4 regions of the Streptomyces sp. NPDC090127 genome follow, and region 1 is predicted to be linked to each of the others. Evidence: riboswitches for the same ligand, from Rfam matches in the RefSeq annotation. Region 1 holds a riboswitch; each other region holds the start of a gene.
What was found. A riboswitch is a leader RNA that binds a small molecule or an ion and turns the genes downstream of it on or off. The one in region 1 is predicted to bind cobalamin.
Positions count from the first base shown of each region.

Region 1 (7,314 bases):
CGCCATGATCTCCGCGGGCGGCCCCATGATGCCGTCCGGCAGCAGCACGACCTGGTCCGCGTACTGGACCACCCGCTCCAGCCGGTGCTCCGCCATCAGGACCGTCGTGCCGAGGTCGTGGACCAGCCGCTGCAGCACGGCGAGGACGTCCTCCGCCGCCGCGGGGTCCAGCGCCGACGTCGGCTCGTCCAGGACGAGGACCTCGGGGTGCGGGGTCAGCACCGAGCCGATCGCCACCCGCTGCTGCTGGCCACCGGAGAGCGTCGCGATGGGCCGGTCCCGCAGCTCCGCGAGGCCCAGGAGGTCCAGGGTCTCCTCGACGCGCCGCCGCATGACCGGGGGCGCCAGGCCCAGGGACTCCATGCCGTACGCGAGCTCGTCCTCGACCGTGTCCGTCACGAAGTGCGCGAGCGGGTCCTGGCCGACCGTGCCGACCACGTCCGCCAGCTCGCGCGGCTTGTGCGTCCGGGTGTCCCGGCCCGCGACCGTGACCCGGCCGGTCAGCGTGCCCCCCGTGAAGTGCGGGACCAGCCCCGACACCGCGCCCAGCAGTGTCGACTTGCCGACACCCGAAGGGCCGACGAGCAGCACCAGTTCACCCTCGGGGATCGTCAGGTCGATGCCCTGGAGCGTGGGCGCGGCGCCGTCCCCGTACCGCACCGAGACGTTCTCGAACCGGATCACTGCGACTCCTTGGACACGGATACGGAGGCCGACGGGCAGGCCGACGCGGACGCGGACGGGGGTGCCGACCGGGATGCGGAAGCGGAGGGCGGCGGGGGCGCGGACGGGGGCGCGGGCACGGGGGCCACGAACGCCGGCACCAGGCCCACCAGCAACGACACGGCCGGCCACAGCGGAAGCTCCGGCGCGACGAGCGGTACGACGCCGGGGTGCAGCTCCTCGAACGCGTACCCGTTCGCCCAGATCATCAGCGCCGCCACCGCCACGCCCGAACCGGCCACGAGCCAGGCCCGCGCCCCCCACAGGTCCGGCCGGTACCGGCTCCGTACCGCGCGCCGACCGCCCAGTCGGAGCCCCGCCATGGCGGCGACGAGCCCCGCGACGACCAGCGGAAGCCCGTAGCCCGCGCCCTCCGCCGCCAGCAGGCCGTACGAACCGGCGCACACGCCGAGCAACCCGCCGAGCGTGAGCAGGTTCGTCGTCCGGCGTACGGCCGGCGGCACCTGAGCCGTACGGCCGTAGCCGCGTGCGTCCATCGAGGCGGCCACCGCGATCGAACGTTCCAGCGCGCCCTCCAGGACCGGCAGCCCGATCTGGAGCACCGCCCGCACGCCGCCCGTCGGCCGGCCCCGCAGTCGCCGGGCGGTCCGCAGCCGCACCACGTCGGCCACCATGTTCGGCGCGAAGGTCATCGCCACCACGACGGCGACGCCCGCCTCGTACAGCGCGCCCGGCAGCGACTTGAGGAGCCGGGCCGGGTTCGCGAGCGCGTTCGCCGCGCCCACGCAGATCAGCAGCGTCGCCAGCTTGGCCCCGTCGTAGACCGCGAAGACGACCTGCTCCGCCGTCACCCGGCCGCCGATCCGCACGCCCTGCGCCCACAGGGGCGTCGGCACCTCGGGCAGTGTGAACAGCTCGACGGTCCCCGGGATCGCCGAACCCAGCACCACCGAGAACACCACCCGCAGGGCCACCACGAACAGACCCAGTTTCACGAACGCCCCGTACGAACGCGCCCACGGGGCGTCCGTACGGCGGGCCGCGACGACGTAGCCCGCGACCGCGACGATCAGGCCGAGGAGGAGCGGGTTGGTCGTACGGGAGGCGGCGACGGCCAGGCCGAGCGCCCAGATCCACCAGGCGCCCGCGTGCAGCGCGTTGGACCGGCTCGCCTCGGGGGCACGGATCATGCGCGGCGGCGGGCCTTCCAGAGTGCGGCGCCCCCGAGCACGAGCACGGCTGCCCCGCCCACCAGGATTCCGGCGGACGGCCCGCCGTCACCGCCCCCGTCGCCCTCCGTGGCCTTCGCGGACGTCGACACCGAGGGGTTTCCGGTGGACAGGCCTTCCCTGGACGGCGCCTTCGTCTCCGCGACCTGCTCGCCGCAGCCCTGCGCCGGGTATCCGGCGATCCCGCACAGCAGCGCCGCGCTGTCGTAGCGCAGCGGCTTCGCCACGGCGGCCAGCGCCTCCGCGCCCGTCGCGCTCTCCCGGACCTGCGCGCAGCCGGTCCTGATCCGCGGGACGGGCGGCGCCTCCCCCTGCGGGGCGTCCTGCGGGGTGCCGAAGTCCACGACGACGGCGACGCGCTTGGTGCCGGACTTCGCCTCCGTACCGCCGCAGACCCCCGTGAAGTCGGGGGCGACGGAGGGCCGGGCGGCGTCGTTCGTGTCCTTGCTGACCGCGAAGCGGAAGCCGATCGCGTCGCCGTCGCCGGGCCGGGCGGTCGCCGGGCCCTGCGTCGCGTACGCCCATGCGGTCGGTGTGTCGCCCTCCCAGTACGACCAGTACCGGTAGCCGGCGGCCTGGGCGGGCGCGGCCACGGCGAGGGTCAGCGCCACGGACGCGGCCGCGCCGACGAGACGCGACGGTCGAAAGGCACTCACTTCCTGCGCCCGCTGATCAGGAAGCCGATCCCGATGCCGGCGACCGCGCCGATGCCGATGATCCACCACAGGTTGGACAGCGAGCCGGAGCTCTCCTCCTGGCTCGCCTTCGCGGTGGGGGAGGGCGAGGCCTTCGGCGCGGGACCGGTGGCCGCCAGCTCCTTGAGGAGGTCGGTCGAACCGAACGCGGTCGGGTCGACGCGCATGGCCTTCGCGGCCAGGATCAGCTGCGCGTACGCGGCGGGGCCGCTCTCCTTCGCCCAGGCGGCGGAGTTCTGCTGGAGCCAGGTCAGGGCGCCGGTCGCCTCCTTGGTGGCACCGGCGGCGGCGAGCGCGACGACCGCGTCGGCGGTGTTGCCGTGGTCCGGCAGCTCGGTCGGGTCGGTGGCGCCCGGCATCGGCGGGGTGTTCAGGTGGCCGGTCCCGGCGAGCGCGGCGGCCAGGTAGGAGGCGCCGTTGAGCGCGGCCCGGTCGATCGTGGGCTTCGCCTCCGGCGTGCAGACCGGGGTCTGCTGGGGTTCGATGCCGCGGGCGGTGATGCCCTTGCCGAGCCCCGCGAGGGTGGCGGCGGCGGTCGCGTCGGCGTTCGCGAGCAGCTTGCCGTCCTTGTCGGGCTGGTAGGCGAAGGCGCCCGGGCCCTCCTTGGTCGAGCAGGGCAGCGCGAGCGTGAGCAGGGCGTCGTACGGGGTCCTGCCCTCGGCGGACGTCACGTCGCCGGGCTTCTGGCCGAGCGCGGTGAGCGCGCTGACGACGATCGAGGTGGAGTTGGCGTCGCTGGGACTGCCGGGGTTGTAGCCCCAGCCGCCGTCCTTGTTCTGCACGCTCTTCAGCCAGCTCGCACCGGCCTCCGCGGCCTTCCCGAGCGGCTCGGGGGCGGTGCTCCGGCCCTTGACGCCGGTGAGCGCCTGGACGGCGACGGCGGTGGCGTTGGTGTCCAGCATGGTCGCCGGGTCGCACGGCTTCGCCGGGTCGGGACGGTAGGAGGCGAAGGCGCCGTTGGCGCACTGCTGCCCCGTCAGCCAGCTCACGGCCTCGTCGGCGGGCTGCACTCCGCTGGTCGTCTGGGCGACGAACGCGAGCGACTGGCGCCACACACCGTCGTACGTCGGGTCCTTCGTGCCGTACAGCCCGGCAGGGACGGTGGGCGCGGGGGTCGCGGAAGGGGACGGCGCGGCGGACGCGGCGGGGGCCATGCCGGTGCAGAGCACCGCTGCGGCTGCGAACGCGGCGGCGCCGCGGCGGACGGTGGTCATGCGTGTGGTGGCCTCTCCTGCGGCCGGGCACCGGCACGCTGAGGCACCAGGCTCGGCTCCGTATTCCTCGACGGTGCCGGCGGTCACGTCCCGGACGGGGCATTCCGACTCCCGTTCTCGGGGCGGATGCCTTCCGGGCCGTTGCGGGCCTTCTGGCTCCTCCGGGCCTTGCGGCCCGGCGGCCTTCCGAGGGACGGTCACGGTTGCGGGTCAGCGCCGGATTTGCACCGGCTTCCCCCCGAACGGGTGTGATGACGACTCGCACACTCTACCGGCCCGTACCCCGGCCGACCGGTGGGTGGGAGCCGCCTCACACCCGGGCCGCCGCGGCCCGGGCGTGGTCACACCGCGGCCGGTGACGTGCGTGGCGGTCACACCGCCACGCACGTCACCGGTCACACCGCCACGTACGTCACCGGCTCCGTACCGGCCACGGCCTCGGCGCGGCCCAGCTTCACGAGCCGGCGCAGATGCGCCTCGGCCTCGCTGACCGCGATGGTCCGCGATCCGTACGGGATCTGCTCCCAGGGGCGGTTCCACTCCATGCGTTCGGCGAGCTGCCACGGGGTGAGCGGGTGCGCGAGCAGGTCCACGAGCCCGGTCAGCCGCTCCTCGTGGTGGTCGAGCAGTTCCCGTACCCGCCCGGCGGCGTCGGCGAAGGCGTACTGGTGGGCGGGGAGCACCTCGGCGACGCCGAGCCGCCCGATGCGCTCCAGCGAGTCCAGGTAGTCGCCGAGGGGGTCGGTGACCACCGCGTCGTCGGGGTCCTCGTAGAGGCCGATGTGCGGGGAGATCCCGGGCAGCAGATGGTCGCCGGAGAAGAGCCGGCCGTGCCCGGGCAGCCGCGCCGGGTGCTCCTCCTCCAGGTGCAGGCAGACGTGGCCCGGGGTGTGGCCGGGCGTCCAGATCGCGCGTAGTCGGCGGCCCGCCAGGTCGAGGAGTTCGCCGGGGACGATCTCCCGGTCGGGGAGGGCGGAACGCAGCCCGGGCAGGGTGCTCGCGCGGCGGCCGGAGGCGCGGGCGGCGAGGAGCGGCGCGGTGTGCTCCTCGGGCGCGCCGACGGCGGCCAGCTTGCGGGCGAGGTAGTCGAGCCAGGTGCCGGGCTCGGACGCGCGGGTGCGGCGGACGACGGCGGTGTCGGCGGCGTGCATCGCGATCCACGCCCCGGACGCCTCGCGCACCTGACCCGAGAGCCCGTGGTGGTCGGGATGGTGGTGCGTGATGACGATCCCGTGCACCTCGCGCACGGAGGTGCCCAACGCGACGAGACCGTCGGACAGTTCGCTCCAGGACGCCGGATCGTCCCACCCGGTGTCGATCAGCACGGGCCCGCGGTCGGTGTCGACGACGTGCACCAGGGTGTGCCCGAGGGGGTTGTCCGGGATGGGGACCCGTATCGCCCAGACGCCTCCGCCGTGCTCGGTCACCTGGCTCATGGGCCCTCATCTCTCCGCGACGGCAAGGTGCTTGTTCGACCCTGGCCACTATAACGAGAACTGACGAACCGTCAGAGTGGCCCGCGTCGCCCTGCCGTGAGGGGAGCGGAGTTACTTCGTGCCCGCCGTGCTCGGGCGGGGCTCGGCGGCGCGGCCCACGACGAGGCGGATCGCCGCGGTCGTGAGGTCCGGGTCGTGGAGCTGGACGTAGTGGTCGCTGCCGGTCGCCAGCAGGTGCGGGGTCTGCGGCCGTAGGGCCACCAGCGCCTGCTGGGCCTTGGGCCAGGAGGCCTCCAGCTTCGCCAGCAGCGCCTTGGACATGGTCGGCGGGGCGGCGAAGGGTTCCGTCTTGCTCAGCACCGCGACCGGGACCGGCGGGAGCGGGCCGCCGCGATCGATGAGGGTGACCCCGCCGTCGATGTCCACCTGCTCGAAGAACGGGTCGTCGTCGAAGGGGGTGCCGGGTTGCCGCAGCGCCTCGACGTACGCGGGCCAGTCCGCGCCCATCGCGGGCTTCAGCGCGGGACCCAGGGCGTCGACCAGCACGAGACCGGTCGTCCGCTCGGGGTGCTCCTGCGCGTATCGCAGGGCGAGCATCCCGCCGAAGGAGTGCCCCACCAGCAGGTACGGCCCCGGCACCTGGCCCGCGGTCAGCACGCGGTCCAGGTCCTGGACCATGGCGGGCAGGGTCCGGGTGCCCCGCACGGGGGTGCTGCGGGTGGTGAGCGCCGGGGGGTCGGTGTAGCGGATCGTGCCCGGCCGGTCGTAGGTGCACACGCGGGTGAACCCGGCCACGCCCGGCAGCACCGGGGCGTCCGGCACGGGCGGGGTGACCTCGGTCAGGGACCACGGGTCGGCGGACTCGTGCAGCCCGGAGACCAGCACCACGGTGGGGCTCCCGGAACCCTCGCAGTGCAGGTACAGGCTGCGCCCGCCGCCGATGTCCACCTGCTCCTCGCCGCCCCCGCCCCCACCGCCCCCGCCGGGTCCGCCGGGGTCGCCGCCCCTGCCGGGGCCGCCCGCGAACAGCAGGACCACGGCCCCCAGGGCGGCCACACCACCGGACACACGCCATCGCCATCGCATGCCCTCAGCGTCACCGTCGGCCCGCCGCGCCGCTAGCCGGGAGGCTCGTGGGGCGGCCATCGGGGTGGCTGCCGGACCAGAGACGGTCCGCAGCCGCCCGGGCGGGCCGGGGCACGGCCCCCACCAGCGGCAAAGCGGCTGGTGGGGGCCCATCCGGTCCTGGGCATTGCCCACGATAACTAGAACTGGTATCAGTTCTGATACACAGTCAGAAACATCGCGGGTTCCGGGAGGCAGTCGGTCATGACCGAGCTTGTGGAGCACGGAAAGCTGTACATCGGCGGGGAGTTGACCGATCCGGCGGGCGGGGACGTCATCGAGGTGATCTCGCCGCACACCGAGGAGGTCATCGGCCGGGTGCCGCACGCCTCCCGGGCCGATGTCGACCGGGCCGTCGCCGCCGCGCGCGAGGCCTTCGACCACGGCCCCTGGCCGCGGATGTCCCTCGAGGAGCGGATCGAGGTCGTCGGGCGGATCAAGGACGCCATCGCCGTACGCCACGAGGAGATCGCCCGCTCGATCAGCTCCCAGAACGGCTCCCCGTACTCCTGGAGCGTCCTCGCCCAGGCGCTGGGCGCCATGATGGTGTGGGACGCGGCGATCACGATCGCCCGTGACTTCCCGTACGAGAGCAGGCGCGCCGGGGTGCTCGGGCCGATCATGGTGCGCCGCGAGCCGGTCGGGGTGGTCGCGGCCGTCGTGCCGTGGAACGTCCCGCAGTTCACCGCCGCCGCGAAGCTCGGCCCCGCGCTCCTTGCCGGCTGCGCGGTGGTCCTGAAGCCCTCGCCCGAGACGCCCCTCGACTCGTACATCCTCGCCGAGATCGCGACCGAGGCCGGGCTCCCCGAGGGCGTGCTCTCCGTCCTGCCCGCCGACCGCGAGGTCAGCGAGTACCTGGTCGGCCATCCGGGTGTCGACAAGGTCTCCTTCACCGGGTCGGTCGCGGCCGGCAAGCGCGTGATGGAGGTCG
Region 1 covers NZ_JBIVDE010000004.1:607,912-615,225, reverse strand. Annotated here, with positions in the region: gene ACIPPS_RS18350 (ABC transporter ATP-binding protein) at 1-684, opposite strand, end outside; gene ACIPPS_RS18345 (energy-coupling factor transporter transmembrane component T) at 681-1,874, opposite strand; gene ACIPPS_RS18340 (SCO2322 family protein) at 1,871-2,569, opposite strand; gene ACIPPS_RS18335 (prenyltransferase/squalene oxidase repeat-containing protein) at 2,566-3,822, opposite strand; cobalamin riboswitch at 3,920-4,060, opposite strand; gene ACIPPS_RS18330 (MBL fold metallo-hydrolase) at 4,218-5,258, opposite strand; gene ACIPPS_RS18325 (alpha/beta fold hydrolase) at 5,370-6,344, opposite strand; gene ACIPPS_RS18320 (aldehyde dehydrogenase) at 6,588-7,314, shown strand, end outside.

Region 2 (7,314 bases), on a different contig from region 1:
GCGCGTCGTCGAAGAGCTCCGGCTCCTCCTTGCGGACGGTGTCCACGACCTCGAAGGCGAAGTTCATGTGCATCGTCTCGTCGCGGAACACCCAGTTGGTGCCGGTCGCGAGACCGTGCAGCAGACCGCGCGACCGGAACCAGTACACGTAGGCGAAGGCGCCGTAGAAGAACAGGCCCTCGATGCACGCCGCGAAGCAGATCAGGTTCAGCAGGAAGCGGCGGCGGTCGGCCGCCGTCTCCAGGCGGTCGATCTTCTCGACGGAGTCCATCCACCTGAAGCAGAACTGCGCCTTCTCGCGGATGGAGGGGATCTCCTCGACCGCGTCGAAGGCCGCGGCGCGGTCGTCCGGGTCGGGCAGGTAGGTGTCGAGCAGCGTCAGATAGAACTGGACGTGCACGGCCTCCTCGAACAGCTGCCGCGACAGGTAGAGGCGCGCCTCGGGCGAGTTGATGTGCTTGTAGAGCGTCAGGACCAGGTTGTTCGAGACGATCGAGTCGCCCGTCGCGAAGAACGCGACCAGACGGCCGATCATGTGCTGCTCGGCCGGGGTCAGCTTGGCGAGGTCGGCGACGTCCGAGTGGAGGTCGACCTCCTCCACGGTCCAGGTGTTCTTGATCGCGTCCCGGTAGCGCTCGTAGAAGTCCGGGTAGCGCATGGGGCGGAGGGTCAGCTCGAAGCCCGGGTCGAGCAGGTTCTTCTCGGTGTTCGGGGTGGACATTACTGGCAGGCCTCGCAGGACTCGGGGTTTTCCAGGGAGCAGGCGACCGCGTCGGGGTCGGTGGCCTGCTGGAGGGGGATGGGGGCGGTGGCGGCCGTCGAGGCCTGGGCCGCGCGGGCGATCCGCGTCGCGGGACGGGAGCGCAGGTAGTACGTCGTCTTCAGGCCCTGCTTCCAGGCGTACGCGTACATCGACGACAGCTTGCCGATCGTCGGCGTCTCCAGGAACAGGTTCAGCGACTGCGACTGGTCCAGGAACGGGGTGCGGGCCGCCGCCATGTCGATCAGGCCGCGCTGCGGGATCTCCCACGCCGTCCGGTACAGCTCGCGCACCTCGGCCGGGACCCAGGTGAAGCCGGCCACCGAGCCGTTGGACTCGCGCAGCGCCTCACGGGTCTGCGCGTCCCAGACGCCGAGCCGCTTCAGCTCCTGCACCAGGTACGAGTTGACCTGGAGGAACTCGCCCGACAGCGTCTCGCGCTTGAACAGGTTGGAGACCTGCGGCTCGATGCACTCGTACACGCCGGCGATCGAGGCGATCGTCGCCGTCGGCGCGATGGCGAGCAGCAGGCTGTTGCGCATGCCGACGGCGGCGATCCGCTCGCGCAGCGCGGCCCAGCGCTCGGGCCAGTTGAGCTCGACGTCGTAGTGGTCGGGGTGCAGGACACCGCGCGCCGCGCGGGTCTTCTCCCAGGCCGGCACCGGGCCGTTGCGCTCGGCGAGGTCGGTGGACGCCTCGTACGCGGCGAGCATGATGCGCTCGGCGATCCGGGTGGACAGCGCGCGCGCCTCGGGGGAGTCGAACGGCAGCTTCAGCTGGAAGAAGACGTCCTGGAGGCCCATCGCGCCCAGGCCCACCGGGCGCCAGCGGGCGTTGGAGCGGCCCGCCTGCTCGGTCGGGTAGAAGTTGATGTCGACGACCCGGTCGAGGAAGGTGACGGCCGTGCGGACCGTCTCGTCCAGCCGGTCCCAGTCGATGTCCCCGCCGGTGACGAAGGCGCCCAGGTTGACCGAACCCAGGTTGCAGACCGCGGTCTCGCCGTCGTCCGTGACCTCCAGGATCTCCGTGCAGAGGTTGGAGGAGTGGACCGTGTGGCCCGGCTCGGCGGTCTGGTTGGCCGTACGGTTCGAGGCGTCCTTGAAGGTCATCCAGCCGTTGCCGGTCTGGGCCAGGGTCCGCATCATCCGGCCGTACAGGTCACGGGCCGGCATGGTCTTGCGGGCCAGGCCCTTCGCCTCGGCGGCGCGGTACGCGGCGTCGAACTCGTCGCCCCACAGGTCGACCAGCTCGGGCACGTCCGCAGGGGAGAACAGCGACCACTCGGCGTCGGCGTTGACCCGGCGCATGAACTCGTCCGGGATCCAGTGCGCGAGGTTCAGGTTGTGCGTACGCCGGGCGTCCTCACCGGTGTTGTCGCGCAGTTCGAGGAACTCCTCGATGTCCGCGTGCCAGGTCTCCAGGTAGACCGCGGCCGCGCCCTTGCGCCGCCCGCCCTGGTTCACGGCCGCCACCGAGGCGTCCAGCGTCTTCAGGAACGGCACGATGCCGTTGGAGTGGCCGTTGGTGCCGCGGATCAGCGAACCGCGGGCGCGGATGCGGGAGTACGAGAGGCCGATGCCGCCCGCGTGCTTCGAGAGCCGCGCGACCTGGTGGTACCGGTCGTAGATGGAGTCCAGCTCGTCCTGCGGGGAGTCCAGCAGGTAGCAGGAGGACATCTGCGGGTGGCGGGTGCCGGAGTTGAAGAGCGTGGGGGAGGAGGGCAGGTAGTCGAGCCGGCTCATCAGCCTGTACAGCGCGGCGACCTCGTCGAGGGCGCGGACGCTGTCGTCCTCGGCGAGACCCGCGGCGACGCGGAGCATGAAGTGCTGCGGGGTCTCGATCACCTTGCGGGTGATCGGGTGGCGCAGGAGGTAGCGCGAGTAGAGGGTGCGCAGACCGAAGTAGCCGAAGCGGTCGTCCGCGGCGCCGTCGACGAGCGCGTCGAGGCGCTCGGCGTGCAGCGTCACGAAGTCGGCGGTGCGGTCGGCGATCAGGCCCTCGCGGTGCCCGACGGCGACCGATGCGGAGAAGCGGACCGAACCCTGGGAGGCCGCCTCGTCCGCGACCGTGATCGTGAGCAGCCGGGCGGCGAGCCGGGAGTAGGCGGGGTCCTCGGCGATGAGGGCCGCGGCCGCCTCGGTGGCCAGCTCGCGCAACTCCGCCTCGTCCGAACCGGCGTTGCGGCCGCGCAGCGCGGCGGCGGCGACCCTGCCGGGGTCGGTGTCGGGGAGGTCGGCGGTGAGGTGGGTCAGGGTCCGCAGAAGCACGGTCCCGGGTCCGTCGCTCTCGTTACCGTCGCTCTCGATCGCTGCGGCCGGATCGGCGGGCGCGATGGTCACGTGGGGCTCTCCCTCGCTCGGCTCGGGGCCGGCGGGTGGAGGCGGGCGGCGGCCCTCCCCGTACGCAGGGCAAGGCCGCGCCACGGCCCACTCCGCGAGGCCCGGACGTCTGTGGCACCCGGAACGGAAGGACCGGGCGCGCTGTCGGCAGGTCTTCGGACTCACCAGGCGGACGAAGCCATCAAAAGCACACCGTTGCGGGACAGTTCCGGATTCGCACCGGATTCCCCTGCGGCGACAGCGAGCACGAGCATACATGTGGGGGGCGCCGCTCGTGGCACCCCCCACATGTTGTGTCGCCCGCGAATTCGTCCGGGAATCCGGGAATACTCCGGGATCAGAGCTCCAGCGCGTAGGTGAGCAGCGGATGGAGGTCCGGAATCGGCGACCAGTCCCGCTCCGGGGTCCGTACGAACCCCATCCGCTCGTATATCCGGTGCGCGGCGACCATCCCCGGGTCGGTCGACAGCACCACCCGGGCGCAGCCGGGGATCGCCCGTGCCCGCTCCACGCAGAACCGGACGAGCGCCTCGCCGGTGCCCCGGCCGCGCGCCTCCGGGGCGACCACCAGCATCCGGAACTCGGCCTCGTGGGCCTGCGCCACGTCCGCCCACCGGGTGCCGCCCGGCACGAAGGTCACACCGCCGAGGATCCGGCCCGTCCCGTCGTCGGCGACGAGCACCTCGGCCTCCGCGGCCCGCCCGGCCACGTCGGCGAGGACGGGCAGGTACGGGTCGTCCGCGCCGAGGAAGAGCAGCCCGTCGTCCAGGTAGGTCCCGGCCGTCAGCGCGCCGAGCGTCTCGTACTCGTCGGGCCGTACCGCCCTGATCGTGATGTCCATGGCAGGCAGTCTGCCCGAGGGGGACGGCGAAGGGCCCGGGGTTTCCTGGTGGAAACCCCGGGCCCTCGCGTGGTGCGGGTACCGCGTCGGGTGCGTCGACGGCGTCAGTGCGTGTCGGCGGTGACCTTCGGCATCTCCTTGTCGACACCCGGGTCGCCCGCGTCCGCCGTGTAGTCCGACGGCGAGGTCTCGTCCACGCCCTCGGGCGCCTTCAGGGCCTTCAGGACGAAGGTGAGGACGACGGTGACGACCATGTTGATCACGAAGGCGGTGAGGCCGATGTAGCCGATCTCGCCGATGCCCGGGATCTCGGCGGACGAACCGCCGAAGTGCTTCTGGGTCGGGCTCGCCACGCCGTAGGCCGCCGCCGTGCCGTAGACCATGCCCACGGCCCAGCCGGCGAGGAGTGCCCAGCGGTGGAACCAGCGGGTGAACAGACCGCCGACCAGGGCCGGGAGGGTCTGCAGGATCCAGATGCCGCCGAGCAGCTGGAAGTTGATCGCGACGGTCTTGTCCATGGTGAGGACGAAGGCCAGCGCGCCCACCTTCACCAGCAGCGACACCAGCTTGGACACCTTGGTCTCCTGCTCCGGAGTGGCGTCCGGCTTCAGGAAGTCCTTGTAGATGTTGCGGGTGAAGAGGTTGGCGGCGGCGATCGACATGATCGCGGCCGGCACCAGCGCGCCGATGCCGATGGCGGCGAACGCCACGCCCGCGAACCAGTCCGGGAACATGTTCTCGAACAGCTGCGGGATCGCCAGCTGGCCGTTGGAGACCTTGACCCCGGCGGCGATCGCCATGAACCCGAGCAGCGCGAGCAGCCCCAGCATCAGCGAGTACAGCGGCAGGATCGTGGTGTTGCGGCGGATCACGTCACGGCTGCGCGAGGAGAGCGTCGCCGTGATCGAGTGCGGGTACATGAAGAGCGCGAGCGCCGAGCCGAGCGCGAGCGTCGCGTAGCCCCACTGGCCCATCTCGTCCGGCACCAGCGCGCCGCGCGGCTTGTCGGTCGCCGGGTTGACCGTCGCGTACGCCTCGCCGGCCTTCGCGAAGATCTCGTCGAAGCCGCCCAGCTTGATCGGGATGTAGATGATCGCCACCGCGATGACGATGTAGATCAGGGTGTCCTTGACGAAGGCGATGAGCGCCGGGGCGCGCAGACCCGAGGAGTAGGTGTACGCCGCGAGGACACCGAAGGCGATGAGCAGCGGCAGGTCCTTGATGAACCAGTGCGTGTTCTCGCCGCCGCCGACGCCCATCACGTCCAGGACGGCCTGGATGCCGACCAGCTGGAGCGCGATGTACGGCATGGTGGCGAGGATGCCGGTGACGGCGACCGCGAGCGACAGGCTCTTGGAGCCGAAGCGGCCGCGGACGAAGTCCGAGGTGGTGACGTACCCGTGCTTGTGCGACACCGACCAGAGGCGGGGCAGGAAGGTGAAGATCAGCGGGTAGACCAGGATCGTGTACGGCACGGCGAAGAAGCCGGCCGCGCCCGCCGCGTAGATCGCCGCGGGGACGGCGACGAAGGTGTACGCGGTGTAGAGGTCGCCGCCGAGCAGGAACCAGGTGACCCAGGTGCCGAACGAACGGCCGCCGAGGCCCCACTCGTCGAGGCTCTGCTCGTTCTCCGCCCTGCGCCAGCGCGAGGCGAGGAAGCCCATGACCGTGACGGCCAGGAAGAAGAATATGAAGACGGCGAGTGCGACGCCGTTCACGCCGTCGTTCATCGCGACGCACCTGCCTTCCGGGCGCGCTGGTCACGCTGCCAGAGCTTGTACGCGATCATCGTCAGCGCGGTCGAGATGACCACCCACGCCATCTGGTACCAGTAGAAGAACGGGATACCGATGAAGGTCGGCTCGACCTTCGCGTACGAGCTCACCCAGAGCATCGCCACGAACGGGGCGCCCAGACAGATCGCCACGACGACCCGTAGGGGTGTGACGGTTGGTTGTCTTCCCTGCGTCTCCTGCGACATACGGCGGGCCGTCCCCTCGCTGATCACCTGTTGTAATGCGCAGGAAATCTAGGGGACGGGTTCGCCGTATGGAACCCCTGTCCGGATAACGGACAGGGGGTGTGCGGTCTTTTGTCAGCCGTTGGGGCGCTTGAGCCGTGCAACGAACTTGTATCGGTCGCCGCGGTACACCGAACGCACCCACTCGACGGGCTCGCCCTGGGCGTCCAACGAGTGACGGGAGAGCATCAGCATCGGCAGGCCCACGTCCGTACCGAGCAGCCCGGCTTCGCGCGGGGTGGCCAGCGAGGTCTCGATGGTCTCCTCGGCCTCGGCGAGGTGCACGTCGTACACCTCCGCGAGCGCGGTGTAGAGGGAGGTGTACTTCACCAGCGAACGGCGCAGCGCCGGGAAGCGCTTGGCCGACAGGTGCGTGGTCTCGATCGCCATCGGCTCACCGCTCGCGAGCCGCAGCCGCTCGATCCGCAGCACGCGCCCGCCGGGGGAGATGTCGAGCAGCCCGGCGAGGGTGTCGTCGGCCGTCACGTAGCCGATGTCGAGCAACTGCGAGGTGGGCTCCAGGCCCTGGGCGCGCATGTCCTCGGTGTAGGAGGTGAGCTGGAGCGCCTGCGAGACCTTGGGCTTGGCGACGAACGTGCCCTTGCCCTGGATCCGCTCCAGCCGGCCCTCGACGACCAGCTCCTGGAGGGCCTGGCGCACGGTGGTGCGCGAGGTGTCGAACTCGGCGGCCAGGGTGCGCTCGGGCGGGACGGGGGTGCCGGGCGGCAGCGTCTCCGTCATGTCGAGCAAGTGGCGCTTCAGTCGGTAGTACTTGGGCACGCGCGCGGTGCGGGTGGCGACCCCGCCCTCTTTCTCCGTGCCGCCCGCGTCCGTGGCCATGGCCTGCCTTCCCGACTCCTGTGCTGCTGCCGTCACCGGCTCCTCCGTCTGTAGCGGCTCACATGGTGGCACGGACCGGTCACGGGTCGTCGCCCTCCCTCAGGTGTCGGTCCGATAACGGACGCGACTGCCCTTCTTATACACCCTTGACACCCCTAAAGGTCTAGGCCAAGCTCCCGGTACTGGTCTAAACCATTAAAGACCAGGTCCCAGCCCCACGAGCACTACTCGACGTATGTCTTCGCGCGGTGGGGGGGTTGCAGGCATCCCTGAGGAGGGTGGCGTGAAGCGCAAGCTCATCGCGGCGATCGGCGTCGCGGGCATCATGGTCGGCGTCGCGGCATGTGGCGGTTCCGACAAGAGCGGGGACAACGCCGGCGGAGACGCCAAGGAGCTGACCGTCTGGCTGACGGTCGACGCCCAGAACAACTGGCCCGAGCTGGTCAAGGCCGCGGACGACGCGGTCACCAAGAAGCACCCGGGCATCAAGATCAAGCACGAGTACTACGGCTGG
Region 2 covers NZ_JBIVDE010000001.1:562,237-569,550, reverse strand. Annotated here, with positions in the region: gene ACIPPS_RS02485 (ribonucleotide-diphosphate reductase subunit beta) at 1-721, opposite strand, end outside; gene ACIPPS_RS02480 (ribonucleoside-diphosphate reductase subunit alpha) at 721-3,099, opposite strand; cobalamin riboswitch at 3,228-3,366, opposite strand; gene ACIPPS_RS02475 (GNAT family N-acetyltransferase) at 3,437-3,940, opposite strand; gene mctP (monocarboxylate uptake permease MctP) at 4,045-5,670, opposite strand; gene ACIPPS_RS02465 (DUF3311 domain-containing protein) at 5,667-5,921, opposite strand; gene ACIPPS_RS02460 (GntR family transcriptional regulator) at 6,036-6,800, opposite strand; gene ACIPPS_RS02455 (extracellular solute-binding protein) at 7,084-7,314, shown strand, end outside.
Region 2: another riboswitch for cobalamin. It lies ahead of ACIPPS_RS02480 (ribonucleoside-diphosphate reductase subunit alpha); the one in region 1 lies ahead of ACIPPS_RS18335 (prenyltransferase/squalene oxidase repeat-containing protein).

Region 3 (7,314 bases), on a different contig from region 1:
AGTCCTTGCCCTGGTGGTCGAAGCCGGCGAGCCGGGGCCGGATCGACTGCCCAGGGGTGAGCAGCACCCCGTGCGGCAGGAAGGCGCCGGTGGCGACCTCGCCCTCTTCGTCGTACTCCTCGAGGTCGAGCTGGCGGACCCCTCCCGCCACGGACCAGAGCGCGACCAGCTCGGGCGGGAAGCCGAACCCGCAGGAGTTCCTGAGCCGGTCCTCCGCCTCCTCGATCTCGGCGCGGGAGGCCGGCGGGAGGATCGAGGCGTGCGAGGTGGGGGCGTGCACGCGCAGCCATGCGGTCAACTGCTGCCAGGCGGTGGCCGTCCGCTCCATGAGTTCGGTGTCCATGACCTCGACCCTACGCAATGATCGGGAGACGTGACCTTGGCTGCCGCAGGCTCGATACTGCCGTAGGCCCTACCGCCAGGCTCTCGAGGAGAAACGCATGAAAATGCTGATCAACGTTCCGGAGACCGTCGTCGCCGACGCGCTGCGGGGCATGGCCGCCGCCCATCCCGAGCTGACCGTCGACGTCGAGAACCGTGTCGTGTTCCGGCGGGACGCGCCCGTCGCGGGGAAGGTGGCGCTGGTGTCCGGGGGCGGGTCCGGGCACGAGCCGTTGCACGGGGGGTTCGTGGGGCCCGGGATGCTCGCGGCCGCGTGCCCCGGGGAGGTCTTCACCTCGCCGGTGCCCGACCAGATGGTGCGGGCCGCCGCCGCGGTCGACAGTGGCGCCGGGGTGCTGTTCGTCGTCAAGAACTACACCGGCGACGTGCTCAACTTCGAGATGGCCGCCGAGCTCGCCGAGGACGAGGGCATCCAGGTCGCCACGGTGCTGGTGAACGACGACGTGGCGGTGACGGACAGTCTGTACACGGCCGGGCGGCGCGGAACCGGGGCGACGCTCTTCGTGGAGAAGATCGCGGGCGCCGCGGCCGAGGAGGGTGCGCCGCTGGAGCGGGTGGAGGCGATCGCACGGCGGGTGAACGAGCGGTCGCGGAGCTTCGGCGTGGCGCTGAGCGCCTGCACCACCCCCGCCAAGGGCAGCCCCACGTTCGAACTGCCGGACGGCGAGCTTGAGTTGGGCGTCGGGATCCATGGCGAGCCGGGACGGGAACGGCGGCCGATGATGACGTCGCGCGAGATCGCGGACTTCGCCGTCGACGCCGTACTGGAGGACCTGCGGCCGTCCGGCCCGGTCCTCGCCCTGGTGAACGGGATGGGGGCCACCCCGCTCCTCGAACTGTACGGATTCAACGCCGAGGTGCAGCGGGTGCTGGCCGAGCGCCGGGTGCCCGTCGCCCGCACACTGGTGGGCAACTACGTCACCTCGCTCGACATGGCGGGCTGCTCGGTGACGCTCTGTGAGGCCGACGAGGAACTGCTGCGGTTCTGGGACGCGCCCGTGCAGACGGCCGCGCTGCGCTGGGGCCGGTGAGAGAGGGATGACCGAAGTGAACGATCTCGACGCCGCGTTCTTCCGCCGCTGGCTCGACGCGGCGGCGGCCGCCGTCGACCGTGAGGCCGAACACCTCACCGAGCTCGACTCGGCGATCGGCGACGCCGACCACGGCGCCAACCTGAAGCGCGGTTTCGCGGCCGTGACGGAGGTGCTCGACAAGGAGCCGCCCGGCACGCCGGGAGCCGTACTCGCCGCCGCCGGACGGCAGTTGATCTCCACCGTCGGCGGCGCCTCCGGTCCGCTGTACGGGACGCTGCTGCGCCGCACCGGCAAGGCGCTCGGCGAGGCGGAGTCGGTGACGCGGGAGGAGTTGGCGGCGGCGCTGACCGCCGGGGTCACCGCCGTCGGGCAGCTCGGCGGGGCCCAGGTGGGTGACGCGACGATGCTGGACGCGCTCGTGCCGGCGGCCGAGGCGCTCGGCGACTCCTTCGCCGCGGCCCGGGACGCGGCCGAGCGCGGCGCCCTCGCGACCGTACCGCTCCAGGCGCGCAAGGGCAGGGCCAGCTATCTCGGCGAGCGCTCCGTCGGTCACCAGGACCCCGGGGCGACCTCGTCGGCGTTGCTGATCGCCGCGCTCGCCGAGGTGGCCGCCGCATGACCGGTCGGGTGGGGATCGTGCTGGTCTCGCACAGCGCCGCCGTGGCCGACTCGGTCGCCGCGCTCGCCCGGGGGCTCGCGGGTGGCGGCTCGACCGCGCCGGTGGCCGCCGCCGGCGGCCTGCCCGACGGGGCTCTCGGCACCAGCTCCGAGCGGATCGTCGAGGCGGCGCGGGCGGTCGACGGGGGCGCCGGGGTGGCCCTCCTCGTCGACCTGGGAAGCGCCGTCCTCACCGTCAAGGCGCTCCTCGCCGAGGGCGACGAGCTGCCGGAGGGGGCTCGGCTCGTGGACGCCCCCTTCGTGGAGGGCGCCGTCGCCGCGCTCGTGACGGCGAGCGCGGGCGGTGACCTCGACGCGGTGTCGGCCGCGGCGGCGGAGGCGTACACGTACCGGAAGGAGTGAGCGGGCACGGGCGCACGCAGAAGAGCGCCGGACGGGGCGCGAGTGGTCCCGCGGCGTGAGCGGGGGGCGCGCGGGAGACCCGTCACACACCGTCCCGAAGCGCACCCGTGTTGTGATGCACCTGGTCAACCCACTAATGTCACAGCGCCTTGGTGTACGGGAAACCGGTGCGGTACCGGTGCGGCCCTCGCCACTGTGATCGGGAAGTCCGGCTCCATCCCTCCGGGGAAGCCACTGGACCACCGCGGAACCGCCGCGGTGGTGTGGGAAGGCGGAGCCGCGGCGGCATGACCCGTCAGCCAGGAGACCGGCCAAGGTGCGTTGTCCATCCACGAGGTGCTGGAGAGGGTCTCCCAACCATGCATATAGCCGAGGGGTATCTGCCCCCTGTGCACGCGGCCGCCTGGGGCGTCGCGTCCGCTCCCTTCGTCGTCCACGGCGTCCGCGCGCTGACCCGCGAGGTCAAGGCCAACCCCGAGTCCACGCTTCTGCTCGGTGCGTCCGGCGCGTTCACGTTCGTTCTGTCCGCGCTCAAGATCCCGTCGGTGACGGGCAGTTGCTCGCATCCGACCGGCACCGGCCTGGGCGCGATCCTGTTCCGCCCGCCGGTGATGGCGGTCCTGGGCACGATCACCCTGCTGTTCCAGGCGTTGCTGCTCGCCCACGGCGGGCTCACCACGCTCGGCGCCAACGTCTTCTCGATGGCGATCGTCGGGCCGTGGGCCGGATTCGGCACGTACTGGCTGCTGCGCCGGTTCGATGTGCCGCTGATGGTGAGCGTGTTCTTCGGCGCGTTCGTCGCGGATCTGTCGACGTACTGCGTGACCAGCGTCCAGCTCGCGCTGGCCTTCCCCGACCCGGGCAGCGGTGTGCCCGGGGCGCTGGCGAAGTTCGGTTCCATCTTCGCGGTGACGCAGCTGCCGCTCGCCGTCAGCGAGGGGCTGCTGACGGTGCTCGTGATGCGGCTGCTCACGCAGTCCAGCAAGGGGGACCTGACCCGGCTCGGGGTCCTGCTCCCGTCCCGCACGAAGGCCGACGCCGTGGAGGTGAGCGCCCGATGAGCCGGAACGCCAAGATCAACACCCTGCTTCTGCTCGTCGTCGCGGCGCTGGCGGTGCTTCCGCTGGTGCTGGGGCTCGGTGACCACAAGGAGGAGCCGTTCACCGGGGCCGACGCCGAGGCGGAGGCAGCGATCACGGAGATCGCCCCCGACTACGAGCCGTGGTTCAGCCCGCTCTACGAGCCCGCCTCCGGCGAGATCGAGTCGGCGCTCTTCGCCCTTCAGGCGGCGCTCGGCTCCGGGGTGCTGGCGTACTACTTCGGCGTGCACAGGGGCCGCAGGCAGGGCGAGGCCCGGGCCGAGGCGAAGGCGCTGCGGTCGGCGTCCAGCGACGCGTGAGCGCCGGTGCTGCCGATCGACGCGGCGGCGCACAGCAGTCGCTGGCGCCGCCGTCATCCGTGTGAGAAGGCCGTCCTCGGCTTCGGCCTGACGCTGTGCGCGGTCTGTCTGCCGCCGTGGCCCGGTGCCGTCCTGGTCGCGGCGGCCACCTTGAGCGTTCTCCTCGGTCCGGCGGGGGTGCCGGGGCGTCAGCTGTGGCGCGCGTTCCGCATCCCGTTGGGCTTCTGTGTGACCGGGGCGATCCCGCTTCTCTTCGAGGTGGGCGGGGCGCGGGGTCTGGTCGTGCTCGCCGAGGACGGTCCGCTGCACGCGGGTGAGCTGCTGCTGCGCACCTCTTCGGCGTCGCTGGGGGTGCTGCTGTTCGCCTTCACCACGCCTGTCTCGGACGTGCTGCCACGGCTGGTGCGGGCGGGGGTGCCGGCGCCCGTGGTGGACGTGGCGCTGGTGATGTACCGGATCAGCTTTCTGCTTCTGGATGCGATATCCAAAATCCGACAGGCGCAGGCGGCCCGGCTGGGGCTGACCACGCGGGCGGCGACCTGGCGGTCGCTCGCCGGGCTCGGTGCGACGGCGTTCGTCCGCGCCTTCGACCGGGCACAGCGCCTGCAGACCGGGCTCGCCGGGCGGGGTTACGACGGGACGCTGCGGGTCCTGGTGCCCGAGGCCTCGGTGTCGGGCCGGTTCCTCGCCTCGACGGCCGGTCTGCTGGCCGGGCTCGTCGCCCTCACTCTCGTACTGGAAAGGTCGCTGCCGTGAGTCCCGCACCCCCTGTCGTGGAACTGGTGAAGGCCACCTTCGCCTACGAGGACGGGCCGGTGGTCCTCGACGGCATCGACCTCGCCGTGCCGGAGGGCCGTGCACTGGCCCTGCTCGGCCGCAACGGCGGCGGCAAGACGACGCTGCTGCGGCTGCTGAGCGGGGGCCTGCGCTGCGGCAGCGGCGCGCTCCGGCTCGACGGCGCGGAGGTGTCGTACGGCCGGAAGGGGCTGACGCGGCTGCGGACGACCGTGCAGCTGGTCGTCCAGGACCCGGACGACCAGCTCTTCGCCGCCTCGGTCGGACAGGACGTGTCGTTCGGGCCGATGAACCTGGGGCTGCCGGAGGAGGAGGTACGGCTCCGGGTGCGCGAGGCGCTCGAGGCGCTGGACATCGTCGCCCTGGAGGACCGGCCGACGCATCTGCTGTCGTACGGGCAGCGCAAGCGGGCCGCGCTCGCGGGCGCCGTGGCGATGCGCCCCCGGGTCCTGATCATGGACGAGCCGACGGCGGGGCTCGATCCGCACGGGCAGGAGCGGCTCCTGGAGGTGCTCGGCCGGCTGCGGGAGGCCGGCACGACGATCGTCATGGCGACCCACGACGTCGACCTGGCGTTGCGCTGGGCGGACGAGGCCGCCGTCCTCACCCCCGACGGGTTGCGCACGGGGCCGGTCGAGGAGCTGCTCGGCGACGACTCCCTGCTCGACGCGGCGCGCCTGCGCCGCCCCTGGGGCACGGCGGTGACCCGCCTGCTGCGCGCCCACGGCCTCCTCGGCCCGGACGCACGCGGACCGCGCACGGCGGAGGACCTGGCGGCGTGGACCGCCGTTACCCCCTAGGAGGGCTGGGGAGGTCCGTAGCCCGGCTGGTCGGTCCGCTCCCAGGCAGGTCCGTCGTCGGTTCGCAACGTCGCGCAGATCACCCCGGGACCGTTATGCAACTTGTTGCACAACGGTCCCGGGGTCGTCTACAACAGTCATGACGATCCTGCGCGAGGAGGCGCCCCCCCATGACCTCGACCCCGTACCCGCACCTGCTGAGCCCGCTCGACCTCGGGTTCACCACTCTTCCCAACCGGGTGCTCATGGGTTCCATGCACGTCGGTCTCGAAGAGACCGAGAACGGGTTCGCGCGCATGGCCGCCTTCTACGCCGAGCGCGCCCGCGGTGGCGTCGGCCTCATCGTGACCGGCGGCATCGCGCCCAACGAGGCCGGCCGCCCCTGGGAGGGCGGTGCCAAGCTGACCACCGAGGAGGAGGTCGCCGAGCACCGGCACATCACCGACGCCGTGCACGCCGAGGGCGGGCGGATCGCGATGCAGATCCTGCACTTCGGCCGGTACGCCTACCACCCCGGGCTCGTCGCCCCCAGCGCGATCCAGGCACCGATCAGCCCCTTCGTACCCAACGAGCTGACCGACGCCGAGGTCGAGCAGACCGTCGAGGACTACGCCCGCTGCGCGGAGCTCGCCAAGGCCGCCGGGTACGACGGTGTCGAGGTCATGGGCTCCGAGGGCTACCTCATCAACGAGTTCATCGCGGCGGCCACCAACCACCGCACCGACCGCTGGGGCGGCGGCTACGCCAACCGGGTCCGCTTCCCGCTGGAGATCGTCCGCCGGATCCGCGAGCAGGTCGGCGAGGACTTCATCGTCGTCTACCGGCTGTCGATGCTGGACCTGGTGCCGGGCGGCTCGACGCTGGAGGAGGTCGTCTCCCTCGCCAAGGAGATCGAGGCCGCCGGCGCGACCATCATCAACACCGGCATCGGCTGGCACGAGGCGCGCATCCCGACCATCGCGACCTCCGTCCCGCGTGGCGCCTACACCTGGGTCACCAAGAAGCTGATGGGCTCGGTGTCCATCCCCCTCGTCACCGGCAACCGCGTCAACACCCCCGAGGTCGCCGAACAGGTCCTCGCCGAGGGCCGCGCCGACATGGTCTCCATGGCCCGCCCCTTCCTGGCCGACCCCGACTTCGTCGCCAAGGCCGCCGCGGACCGCGCCGACACCATCAACACCTGCATCGGCTGCAACCAGGCCTGCCTGGACCACACCTTCAGCCTGAAGATCACCTCCTGCCTGGTGAACCCGCGCGCCTGCCACGAGACCGAACTGGTCCTCTCCCCCACCCGGCTCGCCAGGAGGATCGCCGTCGTCGGCGCGGGCCCGGCCGGTCTCGCCTTCTCCGTCTCCGCCGCCGAACGCGGCCACTCGGTCACGCTGTTCGACGCGGCCGGCGAGATCGGCGGCCAGCTGAACGTCGCCAAGCGCGTACCGGGCAAGGAGGAGTTCGACGAGACGCTCCGCTACTTCCGTACGCAGCTCGACGCGCGCGGGGTCGAGGTCCGGCTGAACACCCCGGTCGCGGCGGACGACCTGGACGGCTACGACGAGGTCGTCGTCGCCACCGGGGTCACCCCGCGCATCCCGGAGATCGAGGGCGTCGACCACCCGAGCGTCGTCAGCTACCTCGACGTCCTGCGCGACGGCGCGCCGGTCGGCGAGCGCGTCGCGATCCTCGGCGCGGGCGGCATCGGCTTCGACGTCGCCGAGTTCCTCACGGACGGCGGCGAGGGCGCGAGCCTGGACCCGGAGACGTACTTCAAGCAGTGGGGCGTGGACACCTCGTACGAGACGCGCGGCGGGCTGCGCGCCCCGGAGCGGCCCCGGCCGCCGCGCCAGGTCCACCTGATCCAGCGCAA
Region 3 covers NZ_JBIVDE010000003.1:482,066-489,379, forward strand. Annotated here, with positions in the region: gene ACIPPS_RS13220 (hypothetical protein) at 1-343, opposite strand, end outside; gene dhaK (dihydroxyacetone kinase subunit DhaK) at 441-1,433, shown strand; gene dhaL (dihydroxyacetone kinase subunit DhaL) at 1,441-2,055, shown strand; gene ACIPPS_RS13235 (PTS-dependent dihydroxyacetone kinase phosphotransferase subunit DhaM) at 2,052-2,456, shown strand; cobalamin riboswitch at 2,562-2,787, shown strand; gene ACIPPS_RS13240 (energy-coupling factor ABC transporter permease) at 2,816-3,517, shown strand; gene ACIPPS_RS13245 (energy-coupling factor ABC transporter substrate-binding protein) at 3,514-3,855, shown strand; gene cbiQ (cobalt ECF transporter T component CbiQ) at 3,862-4,611, shown strand; gene ACIPPS_RS13255 (ATP-binding cassette domain-containing protein) at 4,608-5,450, shown strand; gene ACIPPS_RS13260 (FAD-dependent oxidoreductase) at 5,621-7,314, shown strand, end outside.
Region 3: another riboswitch for cobalamin. It lies ahead of ACIPPS_RS13240 (energy-coupling factor ABC transporter permease); the one in region 1 lies ahead of ACIPPS_RS18335 (prenyltransferase/squalene oxidase repeat-containing protein).

Region 4 (7,314 bases), on a different contig from region 1:
GCTTGCGGGTGACACCGCTGGCGACCATCTGCGCGTCGCACAGGATCGGCGCGCCGGCGCGCAGGGCCGCGCGGGCGCGGGAGACGACCTGCGGGGAGTGGGCGAGGTCGCGGACGAGGTCGGTCATGCCGCAGGCGTGGATCATGCGGACCGCGACCGTGGCGACGTCGGCGGGCAGGGCGGCGAGATCCGCCTCGGCGCGGATCGTGGCAAAGGACTGGCGGTAGATCTCCGCGCCGTCCTTCTCGTAGTCGAACATCCTGGTGCTCTCGCTCATCTCGTGGTTGCTGAGGGGGTGCGGGCCGCCGCGACGGCGTCGGGGAGGTCGGTACGGGGGGTGGGCCGCCCGTCGACGAGGTAGGTGCCCTCGCCGGTGGCGACGACGTCGACCCAGGTCTCGGCCTGCGGGTGGCCGCACCGGCGCTCGCAGCCGGAGAAGTGGACGGGGAGGGCGACGGGGAGACCGCCGGGGGCGTCGGCGTGGCCCGGGGTGGCGTCGGTGTGGCCCGGGGTGGCGTCGTGCTCCGGGGCGCCGCCGTGGCCCGGGGTGGCGTCGGCGCGGACGTCGGCGAGGGACTTCGCGCAGCCGGGACGGCCGGTGCAGGCGCCGACGCCCGCCCAGGGGGAGCGGGGGTCGGTGATCAGGCCGTACGTGTCGAGGACGGCGAGCCGCTCCCGTGCGGCCGCCCGGTCGGCGAAGCCGGTGACGACGACCCCACGCCAGGGGGTGAGCCGCAGCTCCCCGTGGGACGCCGCCGCGTTCGCCGGGTTGTCCACTCTCTTCGCGCTGTCCGCTTTCTCCGTGCCGTCCGCGTTCTCCCCGCCCGCCGCGCTCTCCGCCAGCGCGCGCAGGTGTGCGGCCGTGAGGCGGCCGAGGGGGGTCAGGACGTGGAGGGCGTGCTCGCCGAGCAGGCCGGGGGCCGGCGGGGGTGCCGCGGTCCGCGGAGGCGTGGGTGCCGGTACGGGCTCCGCCGGTACGCCGGCCGCCGCGAGCGCCTCGGCCAGGCCCGGTACGTGTTCCCCGGGCAGCTCCCGGACCCGCCAGGCGCCGTTTCCCGCGGCGTGGGCGGCGTCGAGGAAGGCACCGGCCGCGGCGAGCGCGGCCCGGGGCGCGTCCACCGGGGCGACCGCGAAGACCTGGTCGCCCACCCGGAGCCGTACGGACGTCTCTCCTGCGACCAACGTCACATCGCCGCCGAGCCCGGCGACGTCCCCGCGCCCGTCGTCCAGGACGAAGAGGAACCGACCGGACAGGGCCGCCGTCCACTCCCGCCCACAGAGCAGCGCGTCCAGTTCCCGGGCCCACAACTGCACGTCACCGCAGCCGAGTCCGTCCAGCCCGGCCGTCGGTGAGGCCACCACGTTCCGGATCCGCTCATGGGTCGCGGAGGGCAGCAGCCCGGCGTCCGCGAGCACCTCCGCCAGCTCCGCCCCGCACCCCTCGCCGAGGCCGCGCAGCTCCACGTTCCCGCGTGAGGTGACGCTGATCCGGCCGTCCCCCAGGCCCTCCGCGACGGAGGCCAGGACCTGTGCCTGACGTACCGTCAACAACCCTGCGGGCAGCCGCAGTCGAGCCAGGCGGCCGTCGTCCGCGGAGTGCAGCCGAAGCGCCCCGGGGCAGGCGTCGCCACGGTCCCGTACGGGCGGTTCGCCCGGCAGGGGTGAGGTGGGTGGGGTGGGCGGCATGGCGGCGAGCATACCGACGTCACCAGCGGTCCCCGCCAGGCCCGGAGGACGCACGATCTACTATTCGGATCGGCATGGGGTCCCAGGACCCCGGGGAGGAAGCCCGGTGAGATTCCGGCGCGGTCCCGCCACTGTGAGCCAGGTCCCGCGAGGGGCCGGGTGAGTCAGGAACTCCTGCCGTCCACACGACCACCCGGGGCGCGGACAACCCCGAGGAAGGCCTGCGCACGCATGCGAATTCTGTTGCTGTCGCACTCCGACACCGACCTGCTCAGCGCCCGCGCGGCCGGGGGTCCGGTCGACTACCGGTTCGCCAACCCCTCCCGCCTCGCCCTGGACGACCTGCCGGGGCTGCTCGACGGCGCCGACCTCGTCCTCGTCCGCCTCCTCGGCGGGCTGCGGGCCTGGGAGGACGGGCTCGACGCGCTGCGCGCCACCGGGAAGCCGCTCGTCGTGCTCTCCGGCGAGCAGGCGCCCGACGCCCAGCTCATGGAGACCTCCACCGTCCCCGTCGGCGTCGCCACCGAGGCCCACGCCTACCTGGCGCACGGCGGCCCGGCCAACCTGGAGCAGCTGGCCCGGTTCCTCTCCGACACCGTGCTGCTCACCGGCCACGGCTTCGAGGCCCCGGCCGCCGCGCCCACCTGGGGTCCCCTGGAGCGCACCGCGCGCACGGAGACCGGTCCGACGGTGGCCGTGCTCTACTACCGCGCCCACCACATGAGCGGGAACACCGCCTTCGTCGACTCCCTCTGCGAGGCGATCGAGGACGCCGGCGCCCGCGCCCTGCCGCTGTACGTCGCCTCCCTGCGGGCCCCCGAGCCCGAGCTGATCGAGACGCTCAAGGGCGCCGACTCCGTCGTCACCACCGTCCTCGCGGCCGGCGGCACCACGCCCGCCGACGCCCAGGCCGGCGGGGACGAGGAGGCCTGGGACGCGGGCGCGCTCGCCGCCCTCGACGTACCTATCCTGCAGGCACTCTGCCTCACCGGCTCCCGGGCGGCCTGGGAGGAGAACGACGAGGGGCTCTCCCCGCTGGACGCCGCCAGCCAGGTCGCCGTCCCCGAGTTCGACGGCCGGCTGATCACCGTCCCGTTCTCCTTCAAGGAGATCGACGAGGACGGCCTCCCGGCGTACGTCGCCGACACCGAGCGCGCCGCCCGGGTCGCCGGGATCGCCGTGCGTCACGCCCGGCTGCGGCACATCCCGAACGCCGAGAAGAAGCTCGCGCTCGTCCTCTCCGCGTACCCGACGAAGCACTCCCGGATCGGCAACGCGGTCGGCCTGGACACCCCCGCCTCCGCCGTCGCCCTGCTCAGGCGGCTGATCGTCGAGGGGTACGACTTCGGGCCCGAGGACGAGATCCCCGGCCTGGTCTCCGGCGACGGCGACGAGCTGATCTACGCCCTGATCGAGGCCGGCGGCCACGACCAGGACTGGCTGACCGAGGAGCAGCTCGCCCGCAATCCGGTCCGCATCCCGGCGGCCGACTACAAGCGCTGGTACGCGACCCTGCCGCAGGAGCTGCGCGAGGGCGTCGAGCGGCACTGGGGCCCGCCGCCCGGCGAGATGTTCCTCGACCGCTCCCGCAATCCGGAGGGCGACATCGTCCTCGCGGCCCTGCGGCGCGGGAACCTGCTGATCCTCATCCAGCCGCCGCGCGGCTTCGGCGAGAACCCGATCGCGATCTACCACGACCCCGATCTCCCGCCGTCCCACCACTACTTGGCCGCCTACCGTTGGATCGCGGCGCGCGCCGAGGACGGCGGCTTCGGCGCGGACGCGATGGTCCACCTGGGCAAGCACGGCAACCTGGAGTGGCTGCCGGGCAAGAACGCGGGCCTGTCGGCCGCGTGCGGCCCGGACGCGGCGCTCGGCGACCTGCCGCTGGTCTACCCGTTCCTCGTCAACGACCCGGGCGAGGGCACGCAGGCCAAGCGGCGCGTGCACGCGACCCTCGTCGACCACCTGGTGCCGCCGATGGCCCGCGCCGACTCCTACGGCGACATCGCGCGCCTGGAGCAACTGCTCGACGAGTACGCGCAGATCTCGTCCATGGACCCCGCCAAGCTGCCCGCGATCCGGGCGCAGATCTGGACCCTGATCCAGGCGGCGAAGCTCGACCACGACCTGGGGATGGCGGACCGCCCCGAGGACGACGGCTTCGACGACTTCCTGCTGCACGTCGACGGCTGGCTCTGCGAGGTCAAGGACGCGCAGATCAGGGACGGTCTGCACGTGCTCGGCGGGGCGCCGCAGGGCGAGGCGCGGGTCAACCTGGTCCTGTCGATCCTGCGCGCCCGGCAGATCTGGGGCGGTACGCAGGCCCTGCCGGGGCTGCGCGAGGCGCTGGGCCTGGACGAGTCGGCCGCGACCCGGACGACCGCCGACGAGGCGGAGGCCACGGCGCGCGAGCTGGTGGAGGCGATGGAGGCGGCCGGCTGGTCCGTGGACGCGGTCCCGGCGGTCGCCGCCGCGTACGGCCCGGACGTCCGGGCCGTCCTGCGGTTCGCCTGCGAACAGGTCGTCCCGCGCCTCGCCGCCACCACCGACGAACTCACCCACGCCGTCCACGCGTTGAACGGCGGCTTCGTCCCGGCGGGCCCGTCCGGATCGCCCCTTCGTGGCCTGGTCAACGTGCTGCCGACGGGCCGGAACTTCTACTCCGTCGACCCCAAGGCCGTCCCCTCCCGCCTCGCGTGGGAGACCGGGCAGGCGCTCGCCGACTCGCTCCTGGAGCGCTACCGCTCCGACAACGGCGCGTGGCCGACGTCCGTCGGGCTCTCCCTCTGGGGTACGAGCGCGATGCGCACGGCCGGCGACGACGTGGCCGAAGCCCTCGCCCTGCTGGGCATCCGCCCCACCTGGGACGACGCCTCGCGCCGCGTGAACGGCCTGGAGGCGGTCCCGCTCGCCGAGCTGGGGCGGCCGCGCGTCGACGTCACGCTGCGCATCTCGGGCTTCTTCCGGGACGCGTTTCCGCACGTCATCGGGCTCCTCGACGACGCCGTACGGCTGGCGGCCGGGCTCGACGAGCCGGCCGAGGACAACTACGTACGGGCGCACGCGCAGGCCGATCTGGCCGAGCACGGCGACGAGCGGCGGGCGACCACCCGGATCTTCGGCTCGCGGCCGGGCACGTACGGCGCGGGCATCCTCCAGCTGATCGACTCGCGCGACTGGCGGACGGACGCGGATCTCGCCGAGGTCTACACGGTCTGGGGCGGCTACGCCTACGGCCGCGGTCTCGAAGGCCGCCCGGCGCGCACCGAGATGGAGACCGCGTACAAGCGGATCGCGGTGGCCGCGAAGAACACGGACACCCGCGAGCACGACATCGCCGACTCGGACGACTACTTCCAGTACCACGGCGGCATGGTGGCGACCGTCCGCGCGCTCACGGGGACGGCGCCCGAGGCGTACATCGGCGACTCGACCCGCCCGGAGACGGTCCGCACCCGGACGCTGGTCGAGGAGACCTCGCGGGTCTTCCGGGCCCGGGTGGTCAACCCGAAGTGGATCGAGGCGATGCGCCGCCACGGCTACAAGGGCGCGTTCGAGCTGGCGGCGACGGTCGACTACCTCTTCGGCTACGACGCGACGACGGGCGTGGTCGCCGACTGGATGTACGACAAGCTCACCGAGACGTACGTCCTCGACCCGGAGAACCAGGCCTTCCTGAAGGAGGCCAACCCCTGGGCCCTGCACGGCATCGCGGAGCGCCTCCTGGAGGCCGAGTCGCGCGGCATGTGGGAGAAGCCGGACCCGCGGACCCTGGCCGCCCTGCGCCAGGTCTTCCTGGAGACCGAGGGCGACCTGGAGGGCGACGACTAGTCCTGTCGTTCGGATCTCGCCGGGCTCGCGGGCTGGTCCACGGAACTGGCCCTGGGGGGTCTCTTGTGGATCATGCCGGGCTCGCGGACGCGGCGATCGGGGCCAGTTCGAGGCGGCGGCCCCGGAAGCCGGCGCGGACGCGGCGGTCGTGGGTGACGATCACCAGCGTGCCGGGGTAGTGGGCGAGGGCGGCCTCCATCTCCTCCACCAGGCCGGGGGCGAGGTGGTTGGTCGGCTCGTCGAGGAGGAGCAGGTCCGCCGGGCGGGTGACCAGGCGGGCCAGTTCCAGCTTCCGGCGCCGGCCGGTCGACAACTCCCTGACAGGAACGGCCAGATCGGCCGCCGCGAAGAGGCCGAGGCGCAGGAGTTCCTCTTCGCGGCCCTCGCCGAAGGCCTTCGCCACCGTGCGGGGGTCGTCCGCCGGGCCGACGTCCTGGCGGAGCATGCCGACCCTGGGCGGCGCCGTCACCGTACCGTCGTCCGGGGCCAGTTCACCCGCCAGGACCTTCAGAAGCGTTGTCTTCCCGGCGCCGTTCGGGCCGGTCACCAGAAGGCGTTCGCCAGGTGCCAGGTGCAGGGAGTCGAGGCGCAGCCGCCCCTCCACCCGTACGTCGGTCAGGGCGACCGCCCCCGCCGCGCGGCCCTCGACGGCGGCCGTGAACCGGAGCGGTTCCGGGGGTGCGGGCACCGGGTGTTCGGTGAGTCGGCGGAGCCTCTCCCGGGCGGCCCTGATGCGACTCATCGCGCCGTGCGCCCGCGACCGGGCCCGGAAGGCGCCCGCCCCGCTGAAGGACGCCGGGGCCTTGCGCGGGATGGCGGTGAAGCGGTCGATGTTCGTGTCGGCGAGGGTCCTGCACCGGTCGAGCTCGGTGCGGTACTCCTCGTACTTCCGTTCCCGCCGGGCCCGTTCGGCGGCGCGGCCGGTGAGGTAGCCGGCGTAGCCGTCGCCGTACCTGCGGACGGTGTGCTGCGCGCCGTCGACCTCCAGGACGGTGGTGGTGACCCGGTCGAGGAACGTGCGGTCGTGGGTGACGGCGACGACTGTTCCCCGGTGGGCGCGCAGCCGCTCCTCCAGCCAGCCGACGGCCTCGTCGTCGAGGTCGTTGGTCGGCTCGTCGAGCAGGAGGAGTTCGGGGTCGCAGGCGAGGGTCGCGGCGAGCGCGAGGCGGGAGCGCCGGCCGCCGGAGAGGGTGGCGAGCGGCTGGTCGCGCCGCAGCGGTTCGCGGTCGCCGAGGTGCCGCAGGGTCGTCTCGACCCGTCGGTCGGCGTCCCGCCCGCCGCGTGCCTCGTACGCGGCGAGGAGCGCGGCGTACCCGTCGAGGTCCCCGGTGGTGGCGAGGGTCGCCTCGGCGTCGCGGATCGCCCGTTCCAGCCTCCGTACGTCGGCGAGCGCGAGGTCGACGGCGTCGCCGACGGTCGCCGTGCCGGGGAGGTCCAGGGTCTGGGCGAGGTGGCCGACGCCGCCGGGGGCGTCCACGGCGACGGTGCCGTTGTCGGGGCGCTCCAGGCCGGCGAGGAGGCGCAGGAGGGTGGACTTCCCGGCGCCGTTGTCGCCCACCACACCGACGCGCTCGCCGGACCGCACGGTGAGGGAGACGCGGTCGAGGACCAGCCGGTCGTCGTGGCGCCGTGTGACGTCGGTGAGTTGGACACGGAACAAGAGGGGGTCTCCATTCGTCGGGGACGGGGCAGCGGCTCACTTCGAACCCAACGAGACGTCTCGTCTCGTTGGGTTCGACTGTAGGGCGCCGGGAGTGCTGCCGCAAGACGTTTCGTCTCGCCAGGGGGTGCGAT
Region 4 covers NZ_JBIVDE010000005.1:405,365-412,678, forward strand. Annotated here, with positions in the region: gene ACIPPS_RS20730 (precorrin-8X methylmutase) at 1-277, opposite strand, end outside; gene ACIPPS_RS20735 (cobalamin biosynthesis protein CobG) at 274-1,698, opposite strand; cobalamin riboswitch at 1,742-1,881, shown strand; gene cobN (cobaltochelatase subunit CobN) at 1,918-5,520, shown strand; gene abc-f (ribosomal protection-like ABC-F family protein) at 5,591-7,180, opposite strand.
Region 4: another riboswitch for cobalamin. It lies ahead of cobN (cobaltochelatase subunit CobN); the one in region 1 lies ahead of ACIPPS_RS18335 (prenyltransferase/squalene oxidase repeat-containing protein).